DNA from 3 places in the Pedococcus soli genome. Region 2 is predicted to be linked to each of the others. Evidence: riboswitches for the same ligand, from Rfam matches in the RefSeq annotation. Region 2 holds a riboswitch; each other region holds the start of a gene.
What was found. A riboswitch is a leader RNA that binds a small molecule or an ion and turns the genes downstream of it on or off. The one in region 2 is predicted to bind S-adenosylmethionine.

Region 1 (10,010 bases), on a different contig from region 2:
ACCTCATGGGGGTCGCGGAGGGCAGCGCGGACCCGGCCCAGCGGGCGCAGGCGGGGAGGTACCGCGCCGAGATGGTGACGCACGGCGAACGCGTGCAGGTCGCGGTGCGGCGCCACGCGGAGGCGCACGACGCCTGGACCGCCGCGGACCGTCGGTGCGCTGCGGTGCTGTGCGGGCTCCTCGACGCCGGGCTGGCCGACAGCGGCCTGTACGACGCGCTGACGGGCACCAGCCGCGTGGCAGGAGAGGTGGCGGGTGCCGCAGGGACCCTCGCCCTCGTGCCCCCGCTGCGTCCGCTGGCGGCGGTGGCAGCAGGGTCCGCCGGACTGCAGGTGGCGGCCGATGCGGTGGTGCTCGTCGGGTACGGCGACGGCGACCCGACCCACCTCGCCCTGGCGACGGCGGCCGCGGTGCTGGGGAACACCGGATCGGTCCTCAAGACCGGTGCCCGGGCGACGAACGCTGCCGTCGTCGGTGCGACCGGCTCGCGGTCGGGGCGCAGCGCCCTGCGGCTCACCGCCCGGGACCGCCTGGCTGCGGGGCTCGCGGAGAACGTCCCCTCGGCCCGGCTCGGTGTGTCCGGCGCGCGCGGGGCCGGGTTCGCGGGGGAACGGCTGGCGCGCAAGGGCGTGCGGCTGGTCGAGGCACCCGCACCACGCGCGCCCCTGCCGTGGACCCGGCCGCCGCGGTCGGCAGCGGCCCTGCGCCCGTGGCTGCACGAGCAGGCCGCCGTACGAGCGGCCACCTGGGCCAAGATCCGTTGGGTCGACGACCTCACTGCGGTGGCGAGGGCAGAGGGCGCCTCGACGAGCTGGCACGTCGCCGGGGTGGCGGCGGACGGAGTGGCGCGTGGCGTGCACCGGGGCGATGCGGTGAGGGAGCGGCTCCTCGACGCGCGGGAGCAGGCTGACCTGCGCGACAGTGGTGCCCGACACCGTTGACCTGTCCTGTATGCCGCAAATAGGGTCCATGGTGCAGAAGCCAGTTTCCGCCATGTGGAATCGTGAGGCATCCCCCCATGGACACCGACGTCCTCGCCCGACGCTTGCGCACCCTCGTGGGTGACCACGCCGTCATCACCGACCGGCAGCAGCTGCGCACCTACGAGTGCGACGGGCTGACGCACTACAAGGTCGTCCCGGCCCTCGTCGTGCTGGCGGAGTGCACCGCGCACGTCGCCGCGGCCGTCACCGAGTGCGCCCGGGCGGGCATCCCGTTCGTGGCCCGCGGCTCGGGGACCGGGCTGTCCGGGGGCGCCCTGCCGCACGCCGACGGTGTCCTCATCGTGCTGAGCAGGATGCGACAGATCCTCGAGGTCGACCGGGCCAACCAGCGCGCGGTCGTCGAGCCCGGGGTCATCAACCTCCAGCTCAGCGACACCACCCGCCCGGAGGGCTACTACTACGCCCCCGACCCCTCGAGCCAGCAGGTCTGCTCCATCGGCGGCAACGTCGCGGAGAACTCCGGGGGAGCGCACTGCCTCAAGTACGGCTTCACCACGAACCACGTCACGGGCCTGGAGTTCGTCACCCCTCAGGGCGAGGTGGTGGAGCTCGGTGGCAAGGCCCCCGACCCGACGGGCTACGACCTGCTCGGTGCGGTCGTCGGCTCGGAGGGCACCCTCGGGGTCGCGACCCGCGTGACCGTCCGCCTGACCCGGACGCCGGAGGACGTGAGCACCCTGCTGGCGGCGTTCGCCTCGACCGACCAGGCCGGGGCCGCCGTGTCGGCGATCATCGGCGCCGGGGTCATCCCGGCGGCCATCGAGATGATGGACGCGCTGGCGATCGAGGCGGCGGAGGCGGCGGTGCACTGCGACTACCCCGCGGGTGCGGGTGCGGTGCTCATCGTGGAGATCGACGGCCCGGCGGTCGACGTGCGGCACGTGTTCGCCGAGGTGGAGCGGCACTGCCGGGAGGCCGACGCCTTCGAGATCCGCATCGCGCAGGACGACGCCGAGCGCGCGCTGTTCTGGAAGGGGCGCAAGTCGGCCTTCGCCGCGGTGGGCCGGATCAGTCCGGACTACATCGTGCAGGACGGGGTCATCCCGCGGACCGCGCTGCCGGAGGTGCTGCGCCGGATCGCTGAGCTGTCGACGGAGTCCGGCGTCCGTGTCGCCAACGTCTTCCACGCAGGCGACGGCAACCTGCACCCCCTCGTGCTGTTCGACGAGTCGAAGCCGGGGGAGGGCGAGCGGGCGGAGGAGGTCTCCGGCGCCATCCTCGACCTCTGCATCGAGCACGGGGGCTCGATCACGGGCGAGCACGGGGTCGGCAGCGACAAGGCGAAGTTCATGCCGCGCATGTTCACCGACGACGACCTCGACACCATGCAGCTCGTGCGGTGCGCGTTCGACCCCGAGTCGATCTCCAACCCCGGCAAGATCTTCCCGACGCCTCGCCTCTGCGGTGAACGCCCCGGTCGGCACCAGGGCGTCCACCCGCTGGCCGAGTCCGGCGTGGCGGAGGTCTTCTGATGGGCGTCGTGCCGGACGCACTCCTGCGCGCGTGCGACGGACACGTCACCGAGGCCTCCGACGACGACACGGTCCTCGGTATGGCGCCGCGCTGGGTGGCGTCGCCCGCCACGACGGCGGAGGTCTCGGCCGTCATGTCCGCGGCCTCGGCGTCGGGGCTCGCGGTCGTGCCGCGGGGGAGCGGGACCAAGCTGCGCTGGGGGAACCCGCCCCGGAGGCTGGACGTCGTCCTCGACACCACCCGCCTCCACCGCCTCGTCGAGCACGCGGCCGGGGACCTCATCCTGGTCACCGGTGCGGGGCGGGCCCTGGCCACGCTGCAGGAGGACGTTGCCGCCTCCGCGCAGCGGCTCGGGATCGACCCGACGCGCAGTGGCACCATCGGCGGGACCGTCGCGACGGGGACGAGTGGCCCGATGCGGTTGCGGCACGGGGCAGTTCGCGACCTCGTCATCGGCATGACGCTCGTGCGCGCGGACGGGGTGGTCGCCAAGAGCGGCGGCAAGGTGGTCAAGAACGTGGCGGGGTACGACCTCGCCAAGCTGCTCACCGGGTCGTTCGGCACGCTCGGTGTCATCACCGAGGTCGCGTTCCGGCTGCACCCCGTCCCGGGGGAGCGGCGCTGGGTGACCGTGTCCGTGGACGGGCCCGACGCGGCGCAGGATGCCGTCCAGTCGCTCGTGCACAGCCAGCAGGTGCCGGTCGCGGTGGAGGTCGACTGGGACGGTGCCACCGGGACGGTCGCGGCGCTGCTCGAGGGCCACGCCGAGGCCACGGAGGAGTGTGCAGCCAACGTCGCCCGGGAGCTGGGCGACGGCGCCCACGTCTCGGGCAGCGCGCCGCCGTGGTGGGGTGAGGACCTGGAACGCGAGGGGCCCCCGGACCGAGGAAGCGGCCGCACCCTGGTCCGGGTCACCCACGAGATCGCCGGGGCGGGGCGACTGCTGCGCGCCACCGGCGACCTCCGGGAGCGTTGCGGCGTCCTCGCGTCCTACCGGGGTTCGCCCGCGGTCGGCGTCGGCTGCGCCGTCCTCGACGGTGAGGCCACGACCGTGGTCGCAGCGGTCGACCACCTGCGGGCCACCGCGGCGGCCCTCGGGGGCGCCGTCGTCGTCCTCGAGGCCCCCGACGCCGTCCGCGACCGCCTCGACGTCTGGGGGCCCGCGACGGCCCTCGACCTGATGCGCTCGGTCAAGCAGCGCTTCGACCCCGGCGGCGTCCTGGCGCCGGGCCGCTTCGTGGGAGGCATCTGATGACCAGCACGACGAACCCTGCCCCCGGGTCCGGTGGACCAATCGACCCCCACCACGCAGGGTCGTTCGACGCGCACCGCCCGCCGTCGGCGGAGCTGCTCGCCGACTGCGTGCACTGCGGCTTCTGCCTGCCGAGCTGCCCCACCTACGTGCTGTGGGGCGAGGAGATGGACTCGCCGCGCGGACGCATCCACCTCATGGCGCAGGTGCGCGAGGGCGAACCCCTGACGCCCGAGGTGGCCGGCCACTTCGACGCCTGCCTCGGCTGCATGGGCTGCGTGACCGCCTGCCCCTCCGGCGTGAAGTACGACGAGCTCATCACCGCGACGCGGGCGCAGGTGGAGCGCAACACCACAAGGCCGCCGGCCCAGCGGCTCCTGCGATCGGCCATCTTCGCCGTGTTCCCCTACCCGCGCCGGCTCCGTGCCCTGCGTGGCCCGCTGCGCCTGCACCAGCGTTCCGGGCTCTCCCGTCTGTTGCGCAGGTCCGGTGTGCTGCAACGGATCTCGCCGCAGCTGGCGGCGATGGAGGCGCTCGCCCCACCCCTCGGCCGCCCGGTGCCGGTCGCCGAGGTCACCCGGGCGCGTGGGGCCAGGCGGGGCACGGTCGGCATGCTCCTCGGCTGCGTGCAGCGGGAGTTCTTCCCCGGCGTCAACGCCGCCACGGCGCGGGTGCTGGCGGCCGAGGGCTTCGACGTCCTCGCCCCGGCGGGGCAGGGGTGCTGTGGCGCCCTCTCGGCGCACAACGGCCGCGAGCCCGAGGCAGCAGCCTTCGCCCGCAGCCTCGTCGACACGTTCGAGGCGGCCGGCGTGGAGCACGTCGTCGTCAACTCCGCGGGGTGCGGCTCCGCGATGAAGGAGTATGCCGCGCTGCTCGCCGACGACCCCGCCTACGCCGCCCGGGCCGAGGCGTTCGAGGCGAAGGTGCGTGACGTCAGCGAGTTCCTCGCCGAGGTCGGACCGGTGGCCACCCGGCACCCGCTCGAGGTGAGCGTCGCCTACCACGACGCCTGCCACCTCGGGCACGCGCAGGGGATCCGCAGCCAGCCGCGGCAGCTGCTCGGCGCCATACCGGGGCTGGAGCTGCGGGAGGTCCCGGACGGGTCGCTGTGCTGTGGCAGCGCGGGGATCTACAACCTGCTCAACCCCGGCACCGCCCAGGAGCTCGGCGACCTCAAGGCGGCCAACGTCCGTCGCACCGGTGCGGACCTGCTCGTCACGGCGAACCCGGGGTGCCTCATGCAGATCCACTCCGCGCTCGAGCGGTCGGGCACCCCCATGCCCCTCGCCCACACCATCGAGGTGCTCGACGCCTCGATCCGCGGACGACGACCCGCCGACCTCGGCGCCCCGGCGCCCGGACGCACCCCCGGGAGGCCGACCACGACCTGACGCGACCCGCCCCACTCCCGTGTCCGCAAGGACACGTCTCACAACGAGGTGACCCATGTACAGACCGGAACTCGACTCCGTCGCCGGCTCGCTGACCATCACCGCCCTCGTGGCGATGCTGCCGCTGCTGACCCTGTTCGTCCTGCTCGGCGTGCTGCGCCTGGCCGCGTGGAAGGCCGCCCTGATCTCGCTGGCGGTCTCGATCGTCGTGGCGCTGACCGCGTACTCGATGCCCGTCGGCGCGACCCTGTCGGCCGGGCTGGAGGGCGCCGCCTTCGGCTTCTTCCCGATCCTGTGGATCGTCATCAACGCCATCTGGGTCTACAACATGACCGTCGAGACGGGGCACTTCGACGTGCTGCGGCGGTCCTTCGCCAAGGTCAGCGACGACCAGCGGATCCAGGCCGTCATCATCGCGTTCTGCTTCGGGGCGCTGCTCGAGGCGCTGGCCGGGTTCGGGACGCCGGTGGCGATCACCAGCGTCATGCTCATCGCCCTGGGGTTCCGCCCGATGAAGGCCGCGGTCGTCGCCCTGGTGGCCAACACGGCCCCCGTCGCGTTCGGGGCGCTGGCCGTGCCGATCACGACGCTCGCCACCGTGAGCGGCGAGTCCGAGCACCACCTCGCCCAGATCGTGGGCCGGCAGACCCCGCTGCTCGGCGTCTTCGTGCCGATGGCGCTGGTCTACATCGTCGACAAGGGCAAGGGCGTCCGGGCGACCCTGCCGGCCACCCTCACGTGCGGGATCGCCTTCGCCGTGGCGCAGTTCGCCACGAGCAACTTCCTGTCGACCCAGCTGACCGACATCGTCGCGGCCCTCGTGGGGGCCCTGTCCGTCGTCGTCCTCCTGCGCGTCTGGCAGCCCTCGGACACCTACGTCGAGACCGAGACCGACGACGACGAGCTCGTCGGGGCCCGCAGCAGCAGCACCGGCGGCGCCGCCCGCTCCACGGGTGCGACCGCCGCCTCGGGCACGCGTCGGGGCGAGGTACGTCGGCACGACGAACCCGTGCCCTCCACCTCGGCCCACGACCTGGCCGCCCGCGACGAGGGCAAGGTCGACAGCACCGGCGAGGTGGTCAAGGCCTACGCGCCGTACCTCATCATCATCGCGTTGTTCATCCTCGCCCAGCTGCCCGGCATCAAGGGTGCGCTGGACGCCCCGACGCGGTCGTTCGGGTGGCCGGGCCTCGACGGGCTGCAGACGGCCTCCGGCAAGGCGTCCACCCTGCCGACGTTCAAGCTCAACTGGCTCAGCGCCGCCGGCACCCTCATGCTCCTCTCCGGCCTGCTGACGATCCCGGCCATCGGCATCTCCCCGGCGAAGGCGCTGCGGGCCTACGGCGCGACCTACCGGCAGCTGGCGTCCGCGATCCTCACCGTGATGGCGGTGCTCGGCCTGGCCTACGTCATGAACGCCTCGGGCCAGACGGCGAGCCTCGGTTCGTGGATGGCGGGTGCGGGCTCGGCGTTCGCCATCCTGTCGCCGATCCTCGGGTGGCTCGGTGTCGCCGTCACCGGCTCCGACACCTCCTCGAACTCGCTCTTCGGCGCGCTGCAGGTCTCGGCGGCCAAGGACGTCGGGCTCAGCCCCGCGCTGATGGCCGCAGCGAACTCGTCCGGCGGGGTCCTCGGCAAGATGATCTCGCCGCAGAACCTCGCCATCGCCGCTGCCGCGGTGGGTCTGTCGGGGCGCGAGGGCGACCTGTTCCGCAAGGTCGTCGGCTGGAGCCTGGGGTTCCTGGCCTTCATGTGCGTGATCGTGTTCCTGCAGTCGACCGCGGTGCTCGGCTGGATGCTCCCCTGACGGGCGGCATGACGCGTTCGTGAGGTTCGGTGGCGGGCGGACCGACCGGTCCGCGATGAGAGACGGGTATGCCGCGTCGGTGACGACGCGGCATACCCTCTCCACAGGTCATGAGTGCCAGCGGAAAGCCCCGGCTCGCTGGCCGGCAACCCTCCTCCGCGGTGGGGTGCCCCGGGTGAGGACCAGGCACACGGCACCTGCCGTGCGCAAGCGCGGGAGACCCCAACCACGTGTCCCGCACCGTTTCTGACGGTGGCGACCTGCAGCACTCCACCCTCGGTGACGGACCACGCCGACGCCGCCCACGCGGCACGAGAGTGAAGGTCAGTGACATGAGCAACGCCAACTGGTCGTTCGAGACCCGCCAGATCCACGTGGGCCAGGAGCCCGACTCGGCCACGGGGGCTCGCGCCCTGCCGATCTACCAGACGACGTCCTACGTCTTCAAGGACACCGAGCACGCGGCGAACCTGTTCGCGCTCAAGGAGTTCGGCAACATCTACACCCGCATCATGAACCCCACGCAGGACGCGGTGGAGCAGCGCGTCGCCTCGTTGGAGGGTGGGGTCGCGGCCCTCCTCGTCGCTTCGGGGCAGGCGGCCGAGACGCTGGCGATCCTCAACATCGCCGAGGCCGGCGACCACGTCGTGGCCAGCCCGTCGCTCTACGGCGGCACCTACAACCTGCTCAAGCACACGCTGCCCAAGTTCGGCATCCAGGTGAGCTTCGTGGCCGACCCCAACGACCTCGAGTCGTGGAAGGCCGCGGTCCAGCCCAACACGAAGCTGTTCTTCGGCGAGACGATCGCGAACCCCAAGTCCGAGGTGCTCGACATCGAAGGTGTCGCGGCCGTCGCCCACGAGGCCGGGGTCCCGCTGATCGTGGACAACACGATCGCCACCCCCTACCTCCTGCGCCCGTTGGAGTGGGGCGCCGACATCGTCGTGCACTCGGCGACCAAGTACCTCGGCGGCCACGGCACCTCGATCGCCGGTGTCATCGTCGACGGCGGCACCTTCGACTACGCCGCCGACCCGGAGAAGTTCCCCAACTTCAACACCCCGGAGGAGAGCTACCACGGGCTGGTCTTCGCCCGGGACCTCGGCGTCGGCAGCCCCCTCGGGGCCAACCTCGCGTTCATCCTCAAGGCCCGGGTCCAGCTGTTGCGCGACCTCGGGCCGTCGGCGTCGCCGTTCAACGCGTTCCTCATCGCCCAGGGGATCGAGACGCTCAGCCTGCGGATCGAGCGCCACCTCGAGAACACCCACAAGGTCGCCGAGTTCCTCCAGGGCCACGACCAGGTCGAGAAGGTCGTCTGGGCGTCGCTGCCCGACCACGAGTCCTACGAGAAGGCGAAGAAGTACACCCCTCGCGGGGCCGGGGCGGTGCTGGCCTTCGAGATCGTCGGCGGGGTCGACGCGGGTCGGCGGTTCGTCGAGGCGCTCCAGCTGCACAGCCACGTCGCCAACATCGGTGACGTGCGGTCGCTGGCCATCCACCCGGCGTCCACGACGCACTCGCAGGGCCCCGACAGCGACCGTCTGGCCGCCGGGGTGACGCCGGGTCTGGTGCGGCTCGCAGTGGGTATCGAGCACATCGACGACATCCTCGCCGACCTCGAGCAGGGCTTCATCTCCGCCAAGGGCGCCTGACCGGCGCGCCGCAGCCGCAGCACGAACCCCCTCGCCCCGACCCCACGCCCCAGCCCTCGCCCCGACGCCGTGTGCAGCAACCTCTGCTAGCAGAGGTTGCTGCACACGGGACAGGGAGCACCGTGGCCCAAGGGCAGCACCCTCTGCTGAGTGGTGCCCGCGCCAGCCCACCGACGTCTCGAGGGACGGGGGTGGGGACGGCGTCGTGGATGGCGGGGACGGCGTCGTGGATGGCGGGGGCGGCACGGGGTGACGGCCCAGCGGCCTCCGTATGCTGGCCTGCATGCCTTCCGTCGACGCCACCGAGCCCGGGGCCGTCCGGTCGGAGGACGCAGGTGGTGACGGTGCGGCCCGGGGCACCCGCAGGCCTCGGGGACGCCGTCCCCGTCGCGGGGACCGGGAAGGCCGGGGTTCCCGACCGGTGCGGGTGCCGCCCCCGGTCCCGGAGCTGAGGTACCCCGAGAACCTGCCGGTCGTCGCCCGCAAGGACGACATCGCCGCCGCCATCCGCGACCACCAGGTCGTCATCGTGGCGGGGGAGACCGGGTCGGGGAAGACCACCCAGCTGCCGAAGATCTGCCTCGAGGTCGGTCGTGGGCAGGCAGGCCTGATCGGCCACACCCAGCCGCGGCGGATCGCCGCCAGGTCCGTGGCGGAGCGCATCGCCGAGGAGCTCGAGGTCGAGCTCGGCACGGCCATCGGCTACCAGGTGCGGTTCACCGAGCAGAGCAGCGACAGCACGCTGGTCAAGGTGATGACCGACGGCATCCTGCTCAACGAGATGCAGCGCGACCGGATGCTGCGCAAGTACGACACGATCATCATCGACGAGGCGCACGAGCGGTCCCTCAACATCGACTTCATCCTCGGCTACCTCAAGCAGCTGCTGCCGCGCCGGCCCGACCTCAAGGTCGTCATCACCTCGGCGACCATCGACCCGCAGCGCTTCGCCGAGCACTTCGCTGATGCGCGGACGGGGGAGCCCGCGCCGGTCATCGAGGTGTCGGGGCGCACCTACCCCGTCGAGCACCGCTACCGCCCCCTCGTCGACCCCGACCGCCCCGACGACCCCGAGCGCGACCAGGTGACCGGGGTGTGCGAGGCCGTCGAGGAGCTGTGGACCGAGAACCGCGAGGGCGACATCCTCGTGTTCCTCTCGGGGGAGCGCGAGATCCGCGACACCGCTGACGCGCTGACGTCGATGAAGCTCCCGCAGACCGAGGTCCTCCCGCTCTACGCCCGTCTCTCCGCCGCGGAGCAGCACAAGGTCTTCGGTCGGGCCAGCGGACGACGGATCGTGCTGGCCACGAACGTCGCCGAGACGTCCCTGACGGTGCCCGGCATCCGGTATGTCGTGGACGCGGGAACCGCGCGCATCTCCCGGTACAGCCAGCGCACCAAGGTGCAGCGGCTGCCGATCGAGCCGATCTC
Region 2 (10,010 bases):
GGTCCACCTCAGCGACCGCCGTGCTGCCGCCGCGCGCCTCGCCCAGCGCGAGTCGCTCGCACTCGAGCGTTCGGCGCAGACGCTGCTGGGCGAGCAGGACCCGCTCACCGCGCTGCTCGAGCAGGCCGCCGACCTGTTCCACCTGACGACGGCCGGACTCGTGCGACGACCCTCGGTGCGGGCGCCGTGGCAGGTGGTCGCGGCGCTGCCGGGGTTCGACGTGGACCAGCTGGACCGGGCCGCGGTGCTGGCACCGGTCGACGACACGACGACCCTGGCCCTGTTCGGGCCGGTCCTGGCCGCCGACGAGCGCCGCCTCGTCTCCGCGTTCGCCGCGCACGCCGAGGCCGTCCTGCGGCGAGCCGACCTCGCCGAGCAGGCCCGCCGGGCCGGGGCCCTGGCCCGCGACAACCGGGCCCGCACCGCCCTGCTCAGCGCCGTGTCGCACGACCTGCGGACCCCGTTGGCCGGCATCAAGGCAGCGGTCTCGACGTTGCGCCAGCCCGGTGCGGCGTTCGACGCCCAGGACGAGGCCGACCTGCTCGAGACGATCGAGGAGTCCTCCGACCGGCTCACCACCCTGGTCGCCAACCTCCTCGACATCTCCCGGCTGCAGAGCGGCGTGGTCGCCGCGCAGGTCAGCGAGGGCGCTGTGGTGGAGACCATCCGGCGCACCGTGTCGACGGTGTCGGCACCGGACCGCGTCCGGGTCCTGGCCGCCGACGACCTCCCGCTGGCCCTCTACGACGAGGTCCTCCTCGACCGCGTCGTGGCCAACGTCGTGGAGAACGCCCTGCACCACTCGGGCGGCCGCCAGGAGGTCGTCGTCAAGGCGTACGCCACCGGTCACCACCTCCAGGTGAGGGTCGTCGACCGGGGTTCCGGCGTCCCGGACTCCTCGAAGGCGGCGATCTTCGCCCCGTTCCAGCGCCTCGACGACGCACCGCGCGGGTCCGGCGTCGGACTCGGGCTGGCGGTCGCCCGTGGCCTGATGGAGACCATGGACGGCACCATCGCCGCGGAGGACACCCCCGGTGGCGGCCTGACGATCGTCCTCGAGCTCCCCCGCGCCGATGGCAGGATGCCCGCATGAGCGTGGTCCTGGTCGTCGACGACGAACCCCACCTGCGCCGCACCCTGGCGATCAGCCTGCGGGCGCGTGGGTACGAGGTCGAGACCGTCGGCGACGGCCGATCCGCCCTCCAGTCGATCGCCGAGCGCTCCCCCGACGTCGTCGTCCTCGACCTCGGCCTGCCCGACCTCGACGGCATCGACGTCCTGCGCCGGCTGCGGGCCACCTCGAGCGTTCCCGTCATCGTGCTCTCCGCCCGCACCGACTCCGCCGACAAGGTCGAGGCGCTCGACGTCGGCGCCGACGACTACGTCACCAAGCCGTTCGGCATGGAGGAGTTCCAGGCGCGGGTCCGCGCCGCCCTGCGGCGGGCCGGCGAGAACGAGAACCACCCGCCCGCCCTGCGCACCGAGCACTTCGCCCTCGACTTCGCCGAGCGCACGGCCACGATCGGCGGCGACGTCGTGCGCCTCACGCCGACCGAGTGGCGGCTGCTCGCGGTCCTCGCCCGCCGTCCGGGACACCTCGTCTCGCAGAAGGACCTGCTGCACGAGGTGTGGGGTCCCGGGTACGGCCGCGAGTCCAACTACCTGCGCGTCTACGCCAACCAGCTGCGGCGCAAGCTCGAACCCGACCCCACCCACCCGCGCTACCTCGTCACCGACCCCGGTCAGGGCTACCGACTCGAGGTATGACGCGGGGTCGCCGCGCGAGGCCATGTCCGGGCCCGCGGGTGCCTGACCGCCGGGGACCCGGGCTCGAACCGGGCGGCGGCCTCGACCCGGCGCTGGCATGCTGGCGGCCATGTCCGGGCACCGGGTGGTGGTCCTGCTCGAGGGCCAGAGCGACGTCGCTGCAGTGCGCGCGCTGCTGGGCGTGCGGCCGGTCACCGTGCAGCCGGACCGGCTCGACCTCGTCGACATGGGTGGCGTCACCAACATCCGACGCCACCTCGTCGACCTCGTTGCGCAGAGTGCGCACGCCAACGGTGACGCCCCTGCCCGGCTGCGCGTCCTCGGGCTCTGCGACGTCGGGGAGGCCGGCTACTTCGCCCGTGCACTGGCGTCGATCGGTCACCCCGTGGGCTCGGCCGACGACATGGCCGCACTCGGCTTCCACGTCTGCGACCAGGACCTCGAGGACGAGCTGATCCGGGCGCTGGGGGTCGAGCGTGTCATCGAGGTGCTCGACCGGCTCCGGCTCTTGGACCGCTTCGTGACGTTCCGGCGCCAGCCCACGTGGGAGGGTCGGCCGGTCACCGACCAGCTGCGCCGGTTCTCCGGGACGACGTCGGGGCGCAAGGCGCTCGTCGCGCAGGCCCTGGCCGCGGCGACGACGGCGGAGCAGGTCCCGCCTCCGCTCGCTGCGCTGGTGGCCCACATCGCGGCGGCTGCCGCGGACGACGAGCCGGGCCCGGCGGTCCGGCCCTTCTCCACCGAACCCTGAGCGCTCGACCCGATGAGGACGGGGTCGAGCGCTCGAGGTGGGGCGCGCTGTGCGCGGTGCCGCCGGTCAGGCGGTGGCGTCCACCGGAGCCAGCCGCCCGCGCAGGGTCAGGGTCGCGACGACCAGCGCCAGGGAGGCCGTCAGGGCCATCACCAGGGTCATCGGCACGGCCGAGCCCGAACCCATGGCGCCGATCAGGGGAGCCGCAGCCCCACCGATGACGAACTGCGAGGCACCGAGCAGCGCAGCCGCCGTGCCCGCCGCCTCGCCGTGGCGGGTGAGCGCCAGCGCCGGGGTGTTCGGCAGGGTCAGGCCGCAGGCGAACAGGATGAACCAGAGCGGCACGAGGATCAGGGTCAGGCCCCCGAAGCCGGTGGCGGCCGACGCGAGCGTCAGCAGGGCGGCCACTGCACCGATCGTGACCCCGGCACGCACCAGAACGCGGGGCTCGAACCGCTTGAGCAGGAACGGGTTGAGCTGCGAACCGGTCAGGAAGCCCAGCGAGTTCATCCCGAAGACCAGGCCGAACTGCGCGACGCTCAGGCCGTAGATGTCCTGCAGCACGAACGACGAGCCACCGATGTAGGAGAACAGCGTGGCGAACATCAGGCCGCTGATCAGGACGAGCCCGACGAAGGTGCGGTCCTTGAGCAGCGACCCGTAGGTCGCCACGACGGGCTTGAACGCGAGCTTGCGGCGACGCGCCGGCGGCAGCGTCTCGCGCAGGGCGAACGACGCGAGCGTCACCATCATCGTCCCGGCGATCGCGAGCAGGACGAACACCCCGCGCCACGAGGTGAGCTGGAGGATGAAGCCACCGAGGGTCGGTGCGAGCACCGGCGCGAGGCCCATGACCAGCATCAGGCGCGAGAGCATCGTCGCGGCGGCGGAGCCGGCGAACTGGTCGCGCACCATGGCCATGGCGACCACGGCCACCGCGGCGTTGCCGAGGCCCTGGAGGACACGACCCACGGTGAGCAGCTCGATGCTCGGCGCGAACGCACAGAAGATCGACGCGGCGATGTGCAGCGCGAGCCCGGCGATGAGGGGGCGGCGGCGGCCCACCGCGTCGGCGAGGGGGCCGACGAGGAGCTGGCCGAGCCCCATACCGAGCAGGATGCCGGTGAGGGTGAACTGGACGGCCGACTCGGACGCGGCGAGGTCACGCGTGATCGAGGGCAGGGCCGGCAGGTAGGTGTCGATGGTCAGCGGCCCGATGGCGATGAGGGCGCCGAGGACGAGGACGAACCGCACGTAGGCGCGACCCGTCGGGGCGGGGGGCATGGCCTCGTCGGAGGAGCGGGAGGAGTCGACGGAGGTCTGGGGAAGCGTCTGGGTACGGTCGTCGGTCACGGTCTGGGGCGCGGCGGTCACGAGGAGGGCAACACCGGCCCACCCCAGATCCATTCCGACGGACCTCAGTCGCGCCCGGTGAGCTCCCAGGCGTCGCCGGACTCCTCGACCTCCTCGCGGCCCGCGAACTGCGCGGCCACCGGGTCGTTGTCGTAGCGGTCGTCGGGGGCGTAGCCGGGCCGGTACGACGGCGCCGGTGCGCCGACCGGCACCTCGTCGGTGTGCTCCACTCCCCCGGCCTCGTCGGCCAGGGCCTGGCCGTCGAAGACCGGCTCGGCGTCCGGGACCTCGTCGCCGCGCATGAGGGCGAGCGTCGTGGGCAGGTCGTCCGGCTTGACCAGCACGTCGCGGGCCTTGGAACCCTCGGACGGTCCGACGACGCCGCGTGACTCGAGCAGGTCCATGAGGCGACCGGCCTTGGCGAACCCGACGCGCAGCTTGCGCTGGAGCATCGACGTCGACCCGAACTGCGTCGTGACGACGAGCTCGGTCGCCTGCAGCAGCAGGTCGAGGTCGTCACCGATGTCGTCGTCGACGTGCTTCTTGGCGGCGACGACGGTGACGTCGTCGCGGTAGTTCGGCTTGAGCTGGTCGGTGACCGCCTTGACGACGTTCTGGATCTCGGACTCGGTGACCCAGGCGCCCTGGACGCGCATCGTCTTGCTCGAGCCCATCGGCAGGAACAGCGCGTCGCCCTGGCCGATGAGCTTCTCGGCGCCGGGCTGGTCGAGGACGACCCGGCTGTCGGCGAGCGACGACGTCGCGAACGCCATCCGCGACGGGACGTTGGCCTTGATCAGGCCGGTCACGACGTCGACCGACGGACGCTGCGTCGCCAGCACGAGGTGGATGCCGGCGGCCCGGGCGAGCTGGGTGATGCGGACGATCGACTCCTCCACGTCACGCGGGGCGACCATCATCAGGTCGGCGAGCTCGTCGACGATGACGAGCAGGTACGGGTACGGGTGGATGACCCGCTGGCTGCCCGGCAGCGGCTTGACCTTGCCGGCCTTGACCGCCTTGTTGAAGTCGTCGACGTGCTTGAAGCCGAACTGGGCGAGGTCGTCGTAGCGCGTGTCCATCTCCCGCACGACCCACTGGAGGGCCTCGGCGGCCTTCTTGGGGTTCGTGATGATCGGGGTGATGAGGTGCGGGATCCCCTCGTATGCCGTGAGCTCCACCCGCTTGGGGTCCACCAGCACCATGCGGACCTCGTCGGGCGTCGAACGCATGAGGATCGAGGTGATCATGGAGTTGACGAAGCTCGACTTGCCGGCGCCGGTGGCCCCCGCGACAAGCAGGTGCGGCATCTTGGCGAGGTTGGCGATGACGTAGCCGCCCTCGACGTCCTTCCCGACCCCCATGACCATCGGGTGGTCGTTGCCGCGGGCGGCCTGGCTGCGCAGGACGTCGCCGAGGCTGACCTTCTCGCGGTCGGTGTTGGGGATCTCGATGCCGATGGCGGACTTGCCGGGGATCGGGGAGAGGATCCGGACGTCGGCCGAGGCGACGGCGTACGCGATGTTCTTCGAGAGGGCGGTGACCCGCTCGACCTTGATGCCGGGGCCGAGCTCGACCTCGTACCGCGTGACCGTCGGGCCGCGGCTGAAGCCGGTCACCTGCGCGTCGATGTCGAACTGGTCGAGCACCTGGGTGAGGGACTCGACGACGCGGTCGTTCGCGGCGCTGCGGGCCTTGTGCGGCGAGCCGGGCTCGAGCAGGGCGTTGTCGGGCAGCGTGTAGGTGATGTCGCCGGCGAGGGCGAGCTGCTCCACCCGCTGCGGCAGGGGGGTCGTCGGCGGCGCCTCGAGGGCGACCTTCTCGGCGACCTGGCGGGCGGGAACCACTGGTGGGGCGCCCGAGGCGCCGGCGCTGGTGGAACTGGTGGCACCGGTGGCACCGGGGGCGAGGACGCCCGGGGCGGTCGGGCGCTTCTGCCCGGGACGCAGGCCGTCCTTGCCCTCGGGCACGACGACCGCAGCCTTCTCGAACGCCTCGTCACCGTCGAACGGGCCCTCGGGCTCGATCACCCGGCGGCGGCGCCGGGGCTTCTCGGCCTCCTCGGCGACCGGCTCGTCGACGTCGACCCCGCGGTGCAGGAGGTGGTCGCGCAGCTCGGCGAGGCGCTCGGGGATCATGTGGACCGGGGTCGCGGTCATCACGAGGAGACCGAAGAAGCCGAGCATGAGCAGGATCGGCACGGTGCCGTAGACCGAGACCGCCGCCTTGAGCGGGCTGGAGGCGAGGAAGCCGATGATGCCGCCGCCGTCGCGCATGCCCTCGGCACCCGCCGGCGGGGTGGGGATGCCGGCCGCCACGTGGGCCAGGCCCGACGCCGCGAACGCGAGCGCGCCGAGGCCGACCCCGATGCGCGAGTTGGCGCCGTCGTCCTGGGGGGCGCGCAGCAGCCGGACGCCGAGGTAGAGCAGCGCGAGCGGCACGGCGTACGCGACCCGGCCGAAGGTGCCGGCCACGACGGCGTGGATGACGTCGCCGACCGGGCCCTCGAGGGCCCACCACTCGCGGGCGGCCACGACGATGGCCAGGCCGAGGAGGAGGAAGCCGACGCCGTCGCGACGGTGCTCGGGCTCGAGGTCGCGGGCCCCGTTGCCGACGCGGCGGACCGCGCCACCGGCCACGTGCGCCATACCCATCCACGTGCCGCGGACCGCACGCAGCGGCAGGGGTAGGCCGCCACCGCTGGCCTTGCCGCGGGAACCCCGGGCGGGGCTCTTGCGGGGCGTGGTGGTGCGACGGTTGGCGGGGCGGGTGGCGGTGCCCTTGCGCGCCTGCCCAGCCGAGGAGGTGCGCGTCGGGGTGGACGGACGTGTGGCCATGGTCCGCAGGCTACGCGAAGGTCACACCGGACACACGCGTCACACGCGTTCCACGTGGGCGGATCTGACGCCGACCTGGAGCCGACCTGGAGCCGTCACCCGCGCCGTTCGGGGCGGACCCGCTCCCCCGAACAGGTGGAGGGGTCCCCCCGGTTCGGGCAGCAGGGGCCGGTCCACCCGACGCGACGGGTGCGGCCCTGCCACGCTGAGCCTGCGTCTGGCGGGGCCCGCACCGGCGACCACCCCTCGGGGAGGTCGCCGGTGCAGGCGTACCAGGACATCGGGGGCAGGGGGTGCGCCGGTCCCGCCAGATCACCTGCACCACCGTTCCGCCCGACCTCCCCCGAGGTCTCAGATGGCGAGAAGGTCCGTCCGGCTGGTGGAGGGACGACCCGACCGCCGCTACCTTCGTCGTCAAGGTCATGAGTGTCAGCGCACAGCCCCGGCTTGCTGACCAGCAACCCTCCACCGCGGTGGGGTGCTCCGGGTGACGACCGGGTCGACTGCACCCGCAGCCGGCAAGCGCGGACCCGAGCACAGCCCGGGTCCCACCGGACCCAGGAGCTGACCTCCATGTCGATCGCGAGCACCCCACCGACCACTCCCGAGAGCACGCCGGACCACGCGTTCCGCCGCACCGCTCCCCTCGCCCACGCTCGGGAGAACGCCCGTGAGCACCTCCGGGCCGTTCCGCCTCTGGTCGCGCCGGCCTCGCTGCCGCTCGGCGGTGCGGTCGAGCCCCTGCCGGCCGAGCTGCCCGTCCACCGGTCCGAGGACCTGCCCGCCGTGGTCTCGGCCGGGCTGGTGGTGCCCACGCTCAACGGCCCGGTCGACTACGCGAACTTCGACCACGCCGCCTCGACGCCGTCGCTCGTCAGCGTCAAGGCCGCCGTCGACAGCGCCCTGCGCACCTACTCCTCCGTGCACCGCGGCAACGGGTACGCCTCCAAGGTGACCAGCGCCTGGTACGAGCAGGCCCGTGAGGAGGTCGCGACCTTCGTCGGGGCCCGGCCCGGCGACGAGGTGGTCTTCACCCGCAACAGCACCGACTCGTTCAACCTGCTGGCCCGCGCCCTGCCGCGCGACACCCAGGTCTTCGTCTTCGAGACCGAGCACCACGCCGCCCTGCTCCCGTGGAAGGCGCGCCAGACCACCCGCCTGCCCGTCCCCGGAAGCGCCGCCGACGCCGCGGTCCTGCTGCGCACGGCGCTGAAGAACCGCCACGGCCGCCACCGCCTCGTCGTCCTCACCGGCGCCTCCAACGTCACCGGCGAGGTCTGGCCGGTCCGCGAGCTCGCCGCGATCGCCCGCAAGGCCGGTGCCCGGGTCGTCCTCGACGCGGCGCAGTACGCCCCGCACCGCCGCGTGGACCTCGCCGAGCTCGGCGTCGACTACGTCGTCCTGTCCGGTCACAAGCTCTACGCGCCGTTCGGCGCCGGTGTCCTCGCTGGCCGCTCCGACTGGCTCGACGCGGCGACGCCCTACCTCGCCGGGGGCGGAGCGACCAGGGCCGTCACCGAGGACGGCGTCGCCTGGCACACCGGCTCGGCCCGCCACGAGGCCGGGAGCCCCAACGTCATCGGCGCGGTCGCCCTCGCCGCGGCCTGCCACGCCCTCCGCACCGGCGCCGCTGCGGTCGAGGCGCACGAGGACGCCCTCGGCACCGCCCTCCTCGAGGGCCTGCGCGCCGTCGACGGCGTCGAGACCTACTCGCTCTTCGGCGACGACCACGAGCGCGTCGCGGTCGCCACCTTCACGATCGACGGGCTCGACAGCTCGCTGGTGTCGGCGGCGCTGTCCGCCGAGCACGGGATCGGGGTCCGCGACGGGAAGTTCTGCGCGCACCTGTGCGTCGACACCCTCCTCGATGACCCGTATGGCGCCGGGTCCGGCACCGCGATCCGGGCCAGCGTCGGTCTGGGCACGACGGCCGAGCACGTCGAGCGCCTGCTCGCCGCGGTCGCCGACCTGGCTGCGAACGGACCGCGCGCGGCCTACGAGGTCACGCCGCAGGGGTGGCTCCCGGTGGAGGACACCCGCGACCTGTCCCCCGCCCGCCCCTGGTAGCAGCTCGCCCCTGGTGGGACACGCGTCCCTGCGGGGACGCGCCCCTGGCGGGGACGCGGCTCAGGCCTGGATGACCACCGGGATGATCATCGGGCGGCGACGGATCTTGCCGCCGACCCAGCTGCCGATCGCACGACGCATGACCTGTTCGAGCTGGTGGGGGTCGGTGATGCCCTTGCCGGTCGCCTCGGCGAGCGCCTGCTCGATCTTGGGGCGCACCTGGTTGAAGATCTCGTCGTCCTCGGCGAAGCCCCGGGCCTGGATCTCCGGGCCCGCGGCGACCTTGCCCGTGGCGGAGTCCATGACGACGATCACCGAGATGAACCCCTCGTCGCGCAGGATCCGGCGGTCCTTGAGCAGGGCCTCGTCGAACTCGCCCACCGACGAACCGTCGACGTAGACGTACCCGCAGTCCACGGCGCCGACCACCTTCGCGACGCCGTCGACGAGGTCGACGACCACCCCGTCCTCGGCCAGGACCACGCGCTCACGCGGCACCCCGGTCTGCCCCGCGAGCTCGGCGTTCGCCACGAGGTGGCGCCACTCGCCGTGCACCGGCATGACGTTGCGCGGCTTGACGATGTTGTAGCAGTAGAGGAGCTCGCCGGCGCTGGCGTGGCCCGAGACGTGGACCTTCGCGTTGCCCTTGTGGACGACGGCGGCGCCGAGGCGCATCAGGCCGTTGATGACGCGGTAGACGGCGTTCTCGTTGCCGGGGATGAGCGAGGACGCCATGAGGACGGTGTCGCCGGGCCCCACGTCGATGCGGTGGTCGCGGTTGGCCATGCGGGAGAGGGCCGCCATCGGCTCTCCCTGCGAACCCGTGCAGATGAGGACGACCTGGTGGTCGGGGAAGTTGTCGAGCTTCTTGACGTCGACGAGCACCCCGTCGGGGACGTGCAGGTAGCCGAGCTCGGCCGCGATCCCCATGTTGCGCACCATGGAGCGACCGACCATGGCGACCTTTCGCCCGGCCTTCTCCGCGGCGTCGAGCACCTGCTGGACGCGGTGCACGTGCGAGGAGAAGCAGGCGACGATGATCCGGCGCTCGGCATCGCGGAAGACCTTGTCGATGGCCGGCGCGATGTCCTTCTCCGGGGTGGTGAACCCCGGCACCTCGGCGTTGGTCGAGTCGGTCATGAAGAGGTCGACGCCCTCTTCACCGAGACGGGCGAACGCGCGCAGGTCGGTGAGCCTGCCGTCGAGCGGCAGCTGGTCCATCTTGAAGTCGCCCG
Region 3 (10,010 bases), on a different contig from region 2:
GCCTTCTTCGTGGTCGTCGCCTTGGCCGCAGCCTTGGTGGCGGGCTTGGCAGCGGTCTTGGTCGCCGTCTTCGCGGTGTCGTCGGCCGCGGCAGGCTTGGCTGCCGCCTTGGTCGTCTTCGCGGCCGCCTTCTTGGCGGGCGCGGTCGCGGTGCGACGGGTCGTCGTCGCAGCAACGGCACGCGAGGCGGTGGCGGCGTCCAGGGTCACGGTGATGCCCTGCTCGTCCAGCGAACGCAGCACCACCTTCATCCGCTTCGGCGGGACCTCGGCGCCCTCGAGCGCCTCACGCAGCGCGCCGCTGTCGACCGAGCCGTTGGTGCGGCCCTGCATGAGCAGCTGCTGCAGGGCTGGATGGGTGAACTCGGTGGGGAGAGACGGTGCGGGGCTCGCAGCCTTCTTGGACACAGGCGACACGGACTACCTTTCGTCGCGGGATCGCGGCACGGCGCACGCCATCACGGGCATGGCGGGGCATGCCTACGACAACAACTGCGGGGGCGGAAGTATTGCCGAGACCGGGCGGGAGTGCCCTGCGCGACCTCGTTCCAGACATTGTAAAACGAGAAGGCGCTCATTCCCGCATTCGTGCACGAATTCGGGCCGTTCGCGGCCCGATCGCGTCGTTCGTGGCGCCTACGCGTCGGCCTTGACCGCCAGGACCGGGCAGGACGCGTCGAGCAGGATGCGCTGCGCGTTCGACCCGAGGATGAGCTTCCCGACCGGGGTGCGTCGACGCAGCCCGATGACGATGAACTCGGCGTGCTCCTCCTCCGCGACGGCGATCAGGTCCTCGGCGGGTTCGTTGCCCCGGACCAGCTGGCGCACCTCGTGCACCAGCCCCTGGTCGTCGAGCTGGCCCTGGATCCGCGAGAGCTCGGCCTCGAACCGCTGGGCCTCGTCGCTGTCGTAGTCCCGGCCTCCACGGTTGGAGTTGATGACGATGAGCTTGGACTTGCGCAGCAGCGCCTCGTCCGCCGCGCGTCGTAGCGCCGCTCGCCCTTCCTTCGTCGGGACATACCCCACAACGATGGCCACGGGAACCTCCTCGTTCGTCGACAGCTGCGGCAGTGGCCGCGCGGCCGACGCTACCGGAAATCACCCGGTCAGGCAGGGTCCCCGAGAACCCGCACCACGATGGCACCGACCTGCTCCAGCTCGATGAGGAAACCGTCGTGGCCGTAGTCGGAGTGGACGGTGTGGACGACCGCACCCGGGACGGCGTCCGCGATCTCGTGGGACAGGCGCGGCGGGTAGAGCCGGTCGGAGTCGACCGCCACCACGACGACGTCCGCCGTGATGCGGGCCAGCGCGGCCTCGACACCGCCCCGCCCCCGGCCGACGTCGTGGGAGTTCATGGCCTCGGTCAGGACGACGTAGGAGTTGGCGTCGAACCGGCCCGCGAGCTTGCCGGCGTGGTGGTCGAGGTAGGACTCCACCGCGTAGCGCCCCCTCCCCCCGAGCGGGTCCTCCTCACCCTGCGCCGAGCGGCCGAAGCGCTCGTGGAGCTCGATCTCGCTGCGGTAGGTGACGTGGGCGATGCGCCGGGCGATGCCGAGTCCGGTGTCGGGCCCGGTCTCCTGGTCGTAGTAGTCGCCGCCGTGGAAGTGCGGGTCGCTGCGGATCGCGAGCAGCTGGGCCTGGCACCAGGCGATCTGCTCGGCCGACGCGTAGGCCGTGCTGGCCAGCACCAGCGCGGAGGCCACGCGGTCGGGATGGGTCACCGCCCACTCGAGGGCGCGCATCCCTCCCATCGACCCGCCGAGCACCAGGTGCCACCTCTCGACGCCGACGCGGTCGGCGAGCAGGGCCTCGACCCGCACCTGGTCCCGCACGGTCACGAACGGGAAGCGGCTCCCCCAAGGGCGCCCGTCGGGAGCCGGTGAGGCGGGGCCGGTGCTCCCCTGGCAGCCGCCGAGCACGTTGACGGCCACGACGAAGAAGCGGTCCGTGTCCAGCGGGCGGCCCGGGCCGATGAGGCCGTCCCACCAACCAGGGGTCGGGTGGCCCGGCCCGGCCACCCCGGTCACGTGACTGTCTCCAGTGAGGGCGTGCTCGACCAGGATCGCGTTGTCACGGTTGGCGTTGAGCTCCCCCCACGACTCGTAGGCGAGGGTGACGTCGGGCAGCACCCCGCCGCGTTCGAGCTCGACCGCGCCGAGGGCGACGAACCGCCGGTCACCCACCGGGTCCCCGGGACGCCAGGCCCCGGTCGTCGTCGGGGGTCGGGAGGTGGTCGTCATGAGGGTGCTCCTGTGGCCATCGCGCTTGCCGCCCAGGACAGGGCCGGCCGGGTCCTCACCCGGGGCACCCCACCGCGAGGAGGGTTGCCGCCCAGCAAGCCGGGGCTTGGTGCTGGGACTCATGACCTGCCGACCATCATACGAGCCGCGCGTCGAGGTGTCCGGCCCGTCCGGACACTGGACCGGAGGGAGGAGGACGACCTCGTCCGGTCAGGCCGACAGGCCTCCGGGCACGGAGCCGAACCCGTGTCGCGGCGGGGGTTCGGCCGCCGGCCGGGAGCGCACCCCGAGGTCGACCATGCGTTCCAGCAGGCGGGCGAGCCGGTACCCCGGGTGGTGCTGGAGGGCGCGGTCGAGCGCGACGCGGGTCAGCGCCCCGTCCCCCAACCACCAGGCGAGGTTGGCGAGCACCGTGAGGACGGCGGCGCAGTCATCGTCCGGCACCGCGCGGGCGACGGCCTGCAGCCGGGACAGGACCCGGCGTCCTCCCACGGCAGCACGCTCTCCCCCACCCTGCAGCCAGGCCGGCTCAGGGAGGCAGCTGTGCAGGGCGTCGACGAGGTCGACCGACAGCGCGTCGAACGGCAGCGTGCCCGGACAGACCCAGGCGATGACGGCGTCGCGCAGCTCCACGTCCCGCAGACCTGCGACGAGGAGGGCCACCTCTTCGGGGCCCAGCTCGAACGCACCGCGGAACTGGTCCGCGCCGGCGACATCGAGGACCTTGGCCCAGGTGGCGAGGTGCCTGAGCCGGTGGACGGCGACCGCACGCCCGCCGAAGGAACGGCCATCGGCGCGTGCCCCGAGGTCCTCGAGCACGGCGGCCACCGCCGGCGTCCGGGACGGGTCGGCGGCGACGAGCTGCGCCAGCGACTCCCTGCCGGGCAGGGGGGCGACCCCTAGGGCGACGAACTGCGCCACGGCCGGGACGGCCCGCGGGACGTCCTGCTCGTGGCCGACGCTCGGGCAGCAGCCGCGGTCGCAGTCGGGGGCGTACCACCGGCCATCCCGGACGACGAGGCGGTCGAGGACCGGGACGTCGGCCGCGACGAGGGCGTCCCGGACCGCGTCGGCGAGCGGGAGCGCGTCGCCCGGTCGTGACTCGTACCCGACGAGCAGCACCCCGTCGGGCTCCTCCCTCAGCAGCGGTGGCACCAGGGCCGTGCAGGCGTCCTCCACGGCGTCCTGCGGTGGCAGGTCGATCCGCTCCACGAGACCGATCTGGCGCTCACGCAGGGCGATCGCGACGAGGGACTCGCTGGGGTGGTACCCGAGCTGGTAGGGCAGGACGGCAAGGACGTCGGCGGGTCCGGCGAGACGGATCGGTTCCATGGCCACCACGGTGGTGGGCCGGACGCCGAGGACCCAGGGCGTCCGGGGCGGCCTGTGGACACCCCGTCGGGTGACCACCACCTGTGGACGGACGACCCGGGGGGGCGGCGAGCCCGCGCGATCGACGAGCCACCTCGGTCGACCAGTCACCCCAGTCGCCGAACGACTGCCGTCAGCCGCCCACCGCGGTCACCGGACGACGTGCCCCGGCACCGTGCGACCCTGCTGCCGGCTCGAGCCGTACGGCTCCTCCTGGGCCGCGGCATACCCGTCGGCGGGGTGGGCCGTCCCCCGGACGGTGCGCTCCCACCGCAGGTAGCCCTCGGTCTCGTTGATGAAGGCCGCGGCGAGCCACGACACGACGACGGCGTCGTCGGCGAGGCCCAGGACGGACAGGAACGCCTCGGGCACGAGGTCGATCGGCGACACGACGTAGGCAACCGCTGCAGCGATCATGAGCAGGCGTCCACGGGTGCTGCCCCGGTACTCCCCCCGGAAGGTCGCGCGCAGCAGGCGCGGGAGGCTGGCGAACCGCTCCCCCAACCCGGGCGAACCGGGGCGCAGGGCGGTGCGCAGGGCGGTGGCGATGGTGCGGAAGGCTCCGAGGCGGTTCACGGCCATGTCGTCTCCAGGGGTGTCAGCGGTGCTGGTCGGTGGGACGGACGGCACGGGCGCCGACCGCGCCCGAACACGGGTCCCAACGAGTCGTGCGGGCCAGACATTCCCGGCCGTCAGAGCCCGGTCGCGCGCTTCGGGAACTCGTGGCGCGCGTGGTCGGCGATCCGCTTGAGGAGGTAGGTGTCCAGGCCGGCGCCGACGACGCCGCCGAGCACCGGGACCCCCTTGCCGAACCGCGTCAGCGTCTTCTTGCCGGCCGTCGACAGCAACCGGAAGCCGACCGCCTTGTTGACGACCATCAGGGCCGGGCCGGGAAGTCGTTGCGCCGCAAGGTTCGACAGCCGCCCGGTCGACATCACGCCGGCCTTCTTGAGCAGGTCGTCGGCGTCAGCGCCGACGAGGGTCAGCAGGACGGCGGAGCGGATCTCCGGCTGCTTGATGTCGTACCCGCGCAGCGACGCGATGGAGGCGACCATGCGGGTGGCGACGAGGTAGAACTCGACGACGTTGGCCGGCAGGGCGACCGGGAGGGTGATGAACCCGCCGAGCCCGGTCACGAACCCGCCCGCCGCGGCGAGCTTGAGGTGTCCGCGCACCACCGCGTCGACGGCGTCCTCGGCGTCGGGACGCTCCGCACGCTTGACGTCGGCGATCTTCTGCGCGGAGTCGAACGGCCCCTTGCCGTCGATCCCGACGTCCAGGAGGTTCTCGACGAGCCCGGTGACGGCGCCGGTGAACATCCCCGTGTCCTCCTTGCCGGCCCTGGCCTGCTCGAGTGCAGGAACCTTCGCCCCAGACCCGTCCTTGCCCAACCCGAGGAAAGCCACGCTGTACTCCCTGTCGTCGTCCGTCCGGGTCTGCGAACCCGTGCCCTGCGACCGCTGGCGCGGGCGTCCCGACCATCCTGCCACGCAGTCCCGGGACCAGCAGGTTTAGCCTTGGGAGCATGGCCGACCACACCGAGTCCACCCCCACCACGTCCACCACCGAGTCCGCCTTCGCCGCGTACGCGCACCCCGAGCGGCTGGTCAGCACGCAGTGGCTGGCCGAGCAGGTCGAGGCCGGGAAGGTCGGCGGGCCCGACGGCATCGTCGTCCTCGAGTCCGACGAGGACGTGCTCCTCTACGACACCGGCCACATCCCCGGGTCGCTGAAGCTCGACTGGCACCAGGACCTCAACGACGCCGTGGTGCGCGACTACGTCGACGCCGAGCAGTTCGCCGCCGTCATGTCGGCGCGAGGCATCTCCCGCGACACCACGGTCGTCGTCTACGGCGACAAGAACAACTGGTGGGCGGCCTACGCCCTGTGGGTGATGAGCCTGTTCGGCCACGAGGACGTGCGCCTGCTCGACGGCGGCCGCGCCAAGTGGGTCGCCGAGGGCCGCGAGCTCACCAAGGACGTGCCGCAGGTCGCGCCGCTGACCGGCGACGCGGCATACCCGGTCGTCGAGCGCGACGACACTCCGATCCGCGCGTTCAAGGAGGACGTCCTCGCCCACCTCGGTGGTGCGCTGGTCGACGTCCGCTCCCCCGGCGAGTTCAGCGGCGAGCTGCTGCACATGCCCGACTACCCGCAGGAGGGGGCCATGCGCGGCGGTCACATCCCGGGTGCGCGCTCGGTGCCGTGGGCGCGGGCGGCCAACGAGGACGGGACCTTTAAGTCCCGCGAGGACCTCGAGGCCATCTACCTCACCGAGCAGGGCCTGTCCCCCGCCGATGCCACGATCGCCTACTGCCGCATCGGGGAACGCTCCTCGCACACGTGGTTCGTCCTCACCCACCTGCTCGGCTTCGGGCAGGTCCGCAACTACGACGGCTCGTGGACCGAGTGGGGCAACTCGGTCCGCGTCCCGGTCGAGCAGGGCGCGCCGAAGTGACCGACACCGTCGACCTCCCGCCGGCGATGCGTGAGGTCGCCGACGACTTCGCCGAGCTCACCGCGAACGAACGGCTCCAGCTGCTGCTGGAGTTCAGCGAGGGCCTGCCCGAGCTGCCCGAGCGGTATGCCGGGTCGCTCGACTCGATGGAGCAGGTGCACGAGTGCCAGTCGCCGATCTTCCTCGCCGTCGAGGTCGACGACGAGCCGGCGGACCGCCCGGGCGACCGGCCCGTGCACCTGTTCTTCTCCGCCCCGCCGGAGGCGCCCACGACCCGCGGGTTCGCGGGGATCCTCCACGAGGGCCTCGACGGGCTGACCGTCGCCGAGGTGCTCGCCGTCCCCGAGGCTGCGCCGTACCAGTTCTCGCTCGGCGAGGCGGTGTCCCCGCTGCGGCTGCGTGGCATGGTGGGGATGCTGAGCCGCATCAAGCGGCAGGTGGCGCTGAAGTCCCAGTCCTAGCAACGGTTTCCGACTCCGAGTCCGAACTCCGCCCGGTATGGCGCGGGGAGACGACGAAGCCGCGGCCCCCTCAGGGGACCGCGGCTTCGCGCCGTTGAGCTGCTCGGTCGGCTGACCGGTCAGCGCACCGCGTCGAGGGCGTCGACGATGCCCTCGCCGTAGTAGCTGTTGTCCGAGGCCGGACCGGTGCACGGGATGCTCGTGCCGCCCTCGGGCGCGGCGCACGCGCGGTCGTCGGCCTGGGCGCGCAGCTTGGCGACCATCTGCTCCGGCGTCCACGTCGGGTGCGCCGACTTCATCAGCGCCAGCACTCCCGCGACGTGCGGGGACGCCATCGAGGTACCGCTCTTGGTGCCGTAGCCGTTGTTCGCCACGACGGTCGACAGGATGGTCCGACCCGGTGCGGCGACGTCGATGACGCCGAGGCCGCGGTTGCTGAACGACGCCAGCTGCTCGGCGCGGTTGGTCGCCGAGACGGTCACGACACCCGGCAGCTCGGTCGGGATGTCCTTGCAGCCGTTGTTGATCTGGCGCGGGATCGGCGTCGTGTCGTTGGGGCTCGCCGTGTCGTTGGTCTTGTTGGCGAGGTCCTTGGCGGAGTTGCCGGCCGCCGCCGCATGGACGACACCGCGCTTGGTGGACCAGGCCACCGCACGACTCACGGACTCGAGGACGGCAGCCTGGTCGGGCTGGTCACCGCACCAGAACTCCATCGGGTCGATGTAGTAGCTGTTGTTGGTGACGTCCATCTTGTGCTGGCCCGCCCACACGAAGCCGCAGATGGCGTACTCCGGGTAGATGAAGCCGTCGTCGTTGACGACCTTCACCGCAGCCATGCGCACGTTGGGGGCGACCCCGACGATGCCGACTCCGTTGCGCGCGGCGCCGATGGTGCCGGCCACGTGCGTGCCGTGGTCGGAGGTCGTCGGGTACCACGAGCCGGCCGACTGGTCCGGCCGCCCTGCGCCGGTGCAGCTCACCGAGTCGGCGACGTCGATGTTGGCGGCCAGGTCCGGGTGGTCGGGGTCGATGCCGCTGTCGAGGACACCCACGACGACGTTGCGGTCGCCGTCGGTGATCTTGTGGGCCTGGTCGGCCTTGATCTGCACCATGTCCCACTGCTCGGCCTCGCGGGGGTCCGCCGCCGGCGCGGCGGGAGTGGTCATGGCGCCGGACAGGTCGCCGTTGGCCGGCTTGGCGTGGCCCTGCTTGTAGCCCGAGGCCCCCGGGCCCCACGAGGCGCCCAACCCGGTCGGCGTGCCCTCCTTGACGGGCGCGGTGCGGCTGGCTCCCACGGACTGGACGGCGTTGCCACCGTGCTTGCGCACATCGCTGCGGAAGGCGGCGCGGTCGGAGTGGGCGATGACGACGCCGATCTGGGGCCACGACTGGACGACGACGCCGCCCGAGGCCACGACGGCCTTCTCGACGAGGGCGGTCTGCCCGGGGTTCGCGACCTTGGCGTTGACGACGTAGCTCATCAGGGTGCCGTCAGGCGTGACGACGGGGACGGGCGTCGACGCGTCCTGCGCCGTCGGCGAGGCGCTGGCGCTGCCCGACGCGAACATCGCGGTCGCGAGCAGCGCGGCCGAGGCCGCGAACGCCGCACCGGCGAGTCGTCGTGGTCGGTGGGTCCTGTGGGACATGGGGATGCCTCCTGGTGTGGGGGGGGTGGTGCACCGGCCCTGCGGATCGGGCCTCCCGGCACTCTGCCCGATTGGCCCGGCGTATGGGGGTTTGCCCGCTCTTCAATCGTTCACCGGTCCGCCCGGCCGAGGTGTCCGGGCGACCTGACAGGATGGCGCTGCCATGGCCTCTCCCCTCGTCGCGTTCGTGACCGCACCCGACGGTCGGGTGGCGCTCGTCGGCCCCGAGGCCTCGAGCGTGCTGACCGCGGCCGACGCCGCCGCCCGCGCGCAGGAGCTCGTGGCGCAGGGGAGCACGCGGTTCGTCTGGTGGGCCGCCGCCGTGGACGCCGCGCCCCTGGTGGCGGCCCGCGTGCCCCTGGCCCGCGGCTGGGACGTCGCCGAGGCGCACCGCCTGCTGTTCGGCGGGTGGGACGCCTCACCGCAGACCGCGTGGGCCGCCGTGCACGGCCTGGATCGCGGCGCCCTCCCCGAGGCCTCGCGGGGCGACCTGTTCGACTTCCACACCGCCGACGAGTCGCCCACCGACGGGGTCGTGCGCCCCGATGCCTACCTCACCCCCGACGCAGGGACGCCGACGTGGCGGCCGCCGGACCCCGTGCTGCTCGCCTGGGGCCGGGCCGCGATCGACTGCGCCACCGCCCAGGCCACCGCCCTCGAGTCCGTCGGGCCGCGCAGCGTCGCTGCGGCCCACTCGGAGTCGGCCGCGGCATACCTCTGCGTGGAGCTGGCCCGCGACGGCCTCCCCATCGACCGGGGCGCCGCCGAGGCGCTGATCGCTGCGAGCGCCGGCCCCCGTCCCACCGACGAAGGCGACGCACGGCGGATCCGGGCCGAGCGCGACGCAGCGGTGCTCGTGCACACCCCCGGGCGGGAGTCCACCGACCTGCGCAACCCCGTCCAGGTGCGCGAGCTGCTGGCCTCGGTGGGGGTCGTCGTGCCCAACACCCGCAAGTGGGTGCTCGAGCCGTTCCGCGACACCCACCCGGTCGTGGGCGCGCTGCTGGAGTGGCGCAAGGCCGAACGCATCGCCACGACGTACGGCCACACCTGGCTCGACACCCACGTCGGGCCCGACGACAGGCTCCGCGGAGGATGGACCGCGTGCGACGGTGCGGCCGGGCGGATGACCGCCCAGAACGGCCTGCACAACCTCCCCGCAGCCCTGCGCCCCGCCGTGGCGGCGCGCCCCGGACACGTCTTCGTCCGGGCCGACCTCGGGCAGATCGAGCCCCGGGTGCTGGCCGTGGTCGCCGGTGACGCGGCGTTCGCCGCCGCGACCCGGGCGGACGACCTCTACGCCCCGGTCGCCGCCACCCTGGGGGTCGAGCGCCCGGTCGCCAAGATCGCCGTCCTCGCCGCGATGTACGGGCAGCGCAGCGGCGCAGCCGGCGAGGCCCTCAAGGGGCTCGAGCGCGCCTACCCCGTCGCCATGGGCTACCTCGACGACGCGTATGCCGCCGGGGTGCGTCGCGAACCCCTGCGCACCTTCGGGGGCCGGCTGATCCGCCTGGACACGGTCCTGGCCGACGTGCCGGTCGAGGGGGCTGCGGCCCACGACGCGGCGCGCGGCCGGTTCGCCCGCAACGCGGTCATCCAGGGCAGTGCGGCCGAGCTGTTCAAGGCGTGGGCGGCCACGGTCCGTGCGACCACCCGCGACCTCGGTGCGCAGATCGTGCTCTGCCTGCACGACGAGCTGCTCGTCCACGTGCCGCAGGAGCACGCCGAGGAGGCCAGGGCGCGGGTGGTGACCGCCCTCGACGACAGCGCCCGCCGCTGGACCGGGTCGACCCAGGTGCGGTTCGTCGCCGACGCCTCGGTGATCCACCGCT

Region 1: linked by a shared signal. The riboswitch ahead of ACYVKF_RS19590 (bifunctional o-acetylhomoserine/o-acetylserine sulfhydrylase) and the one ahead of ACYVKF_RS13940 (aminotransferase class V-fold PLP-dependent enzyme) in region 2 are both predicted to bind S-adenosylmethionine.
Region 3: linked by a shared signal. The riboswitch ahead of metX (homoserine O-acetyltransferase MetX) and the one ahead of ACYVKF_RS13940 (aminotransferase class V-fold PLP-dependent enzyme) in region 2 are both predicted to bind S-adenosylmethionine.

What each region holds. Positions count from the first base shown of each region.
Region 1 covers NZ_BAAGSF010000006.1:918,553-928,562, reverse strand. The annotation lists gene ACYVKF_RS19615 (hypothetical protein) at 1-941, shown strand, start outside; gene ACYVKF_RS19610 (FAD-linked oxidase C-terminal domain-containing protein) at 1,019-2,476, shown strand; gene ACYVKF_RS19605 (FAD-binding oxidoreductase) at 2,476-3,729, shown strand; gene ACYVKF_RS19600 ((Fe-S)-binding protein) at 3,729-5,120, shown strand; gene ACYVKF_RS19595 (L-lactate permease) at 5,176-6,927, shown strand; SAM riboswitch class IV at 7,034-7,146, shown strand; gene ACYVKF_RS19590 (bifunctional o-acetylhomoserine/o-acetylserine sulfhydrylase) at 7,260-8,579, shown strand; gene hrpA (ATP-dependent RNA helicase HrpA) at 8,863-10,010, shown strand, end outside.
Region 2 covers NZ_BAAGSF010000005.1:173,596-183,605, reverse strand. The annotation lists gene ACYVKF_RS13965 (ATP-binding protein) at 1-1,093, shown strand, start outside; gene ACYVKF_RS13960 (response regulator) at 1,090-1,767, shown strand; gene ACYVKF_RS13955 (hypothetical protein) at 1,877-2,518, shown strand; gene ACYVKF_RS13950 (multidrug effflux MFS transporter) at 2,585-3,925, opposite strand; gene ACYVKF_RS13945 (FtsK/SpoIIIE family DNA translocase) at 3,937-6,708, opposite strand; SAM riboswitch class IV at 7,127-7,239, shown strand; gene ACYVKF_RS13940 (aminotransferase class V-fold PLP-dependent enzyme) at 7,282-8,775, shown strand; gene ACYVKF_RS13935 (ribonuclease J) at 8,836-10,010, opposite strand, start outside.
Region 3 covers NZ_BAAGSF010000006.1:901,251-911,260, forward strand. The annotation lists gene ACYVKF_RS19515 (RNA polymerase sigma factor) at 1-416, opposite strand, end outside; gene ACYVKF_RS19520 (universal stress protein) at 636-1,037, opposite strand; gene metX (homoserine O-acetyltransferase MetX) at 1,106-2,242, opposite strand; SAM riboswitch class IV at 2,259-2,369, opposite strand; gene ACYVKF_RS19530 (DUF4192 domain-containing protein) at 2,453-3,574, opposite strand; gene ACYVKF_RS19535 (YkvA family protein) at 3,764-4,189, opposite strand; gene ACYVKF_RS19540 (EcsC family protein) at 4,306-5,019, opposite strand; gene ACYVKF_RS19545 (sulfurtransferase) at 5,139-6,071, shown strand; gene ACYVKF_RS19550 (SufE family protein) at 6,068-6,532, shown strand; gene ACYVKF_RS19555 (S8 family peptidase) at 6,652-8,178, opposite strand; gene ACYVKF_RS19560 (DNA polymerase) at 8,342-10,010, shown strand, end outside.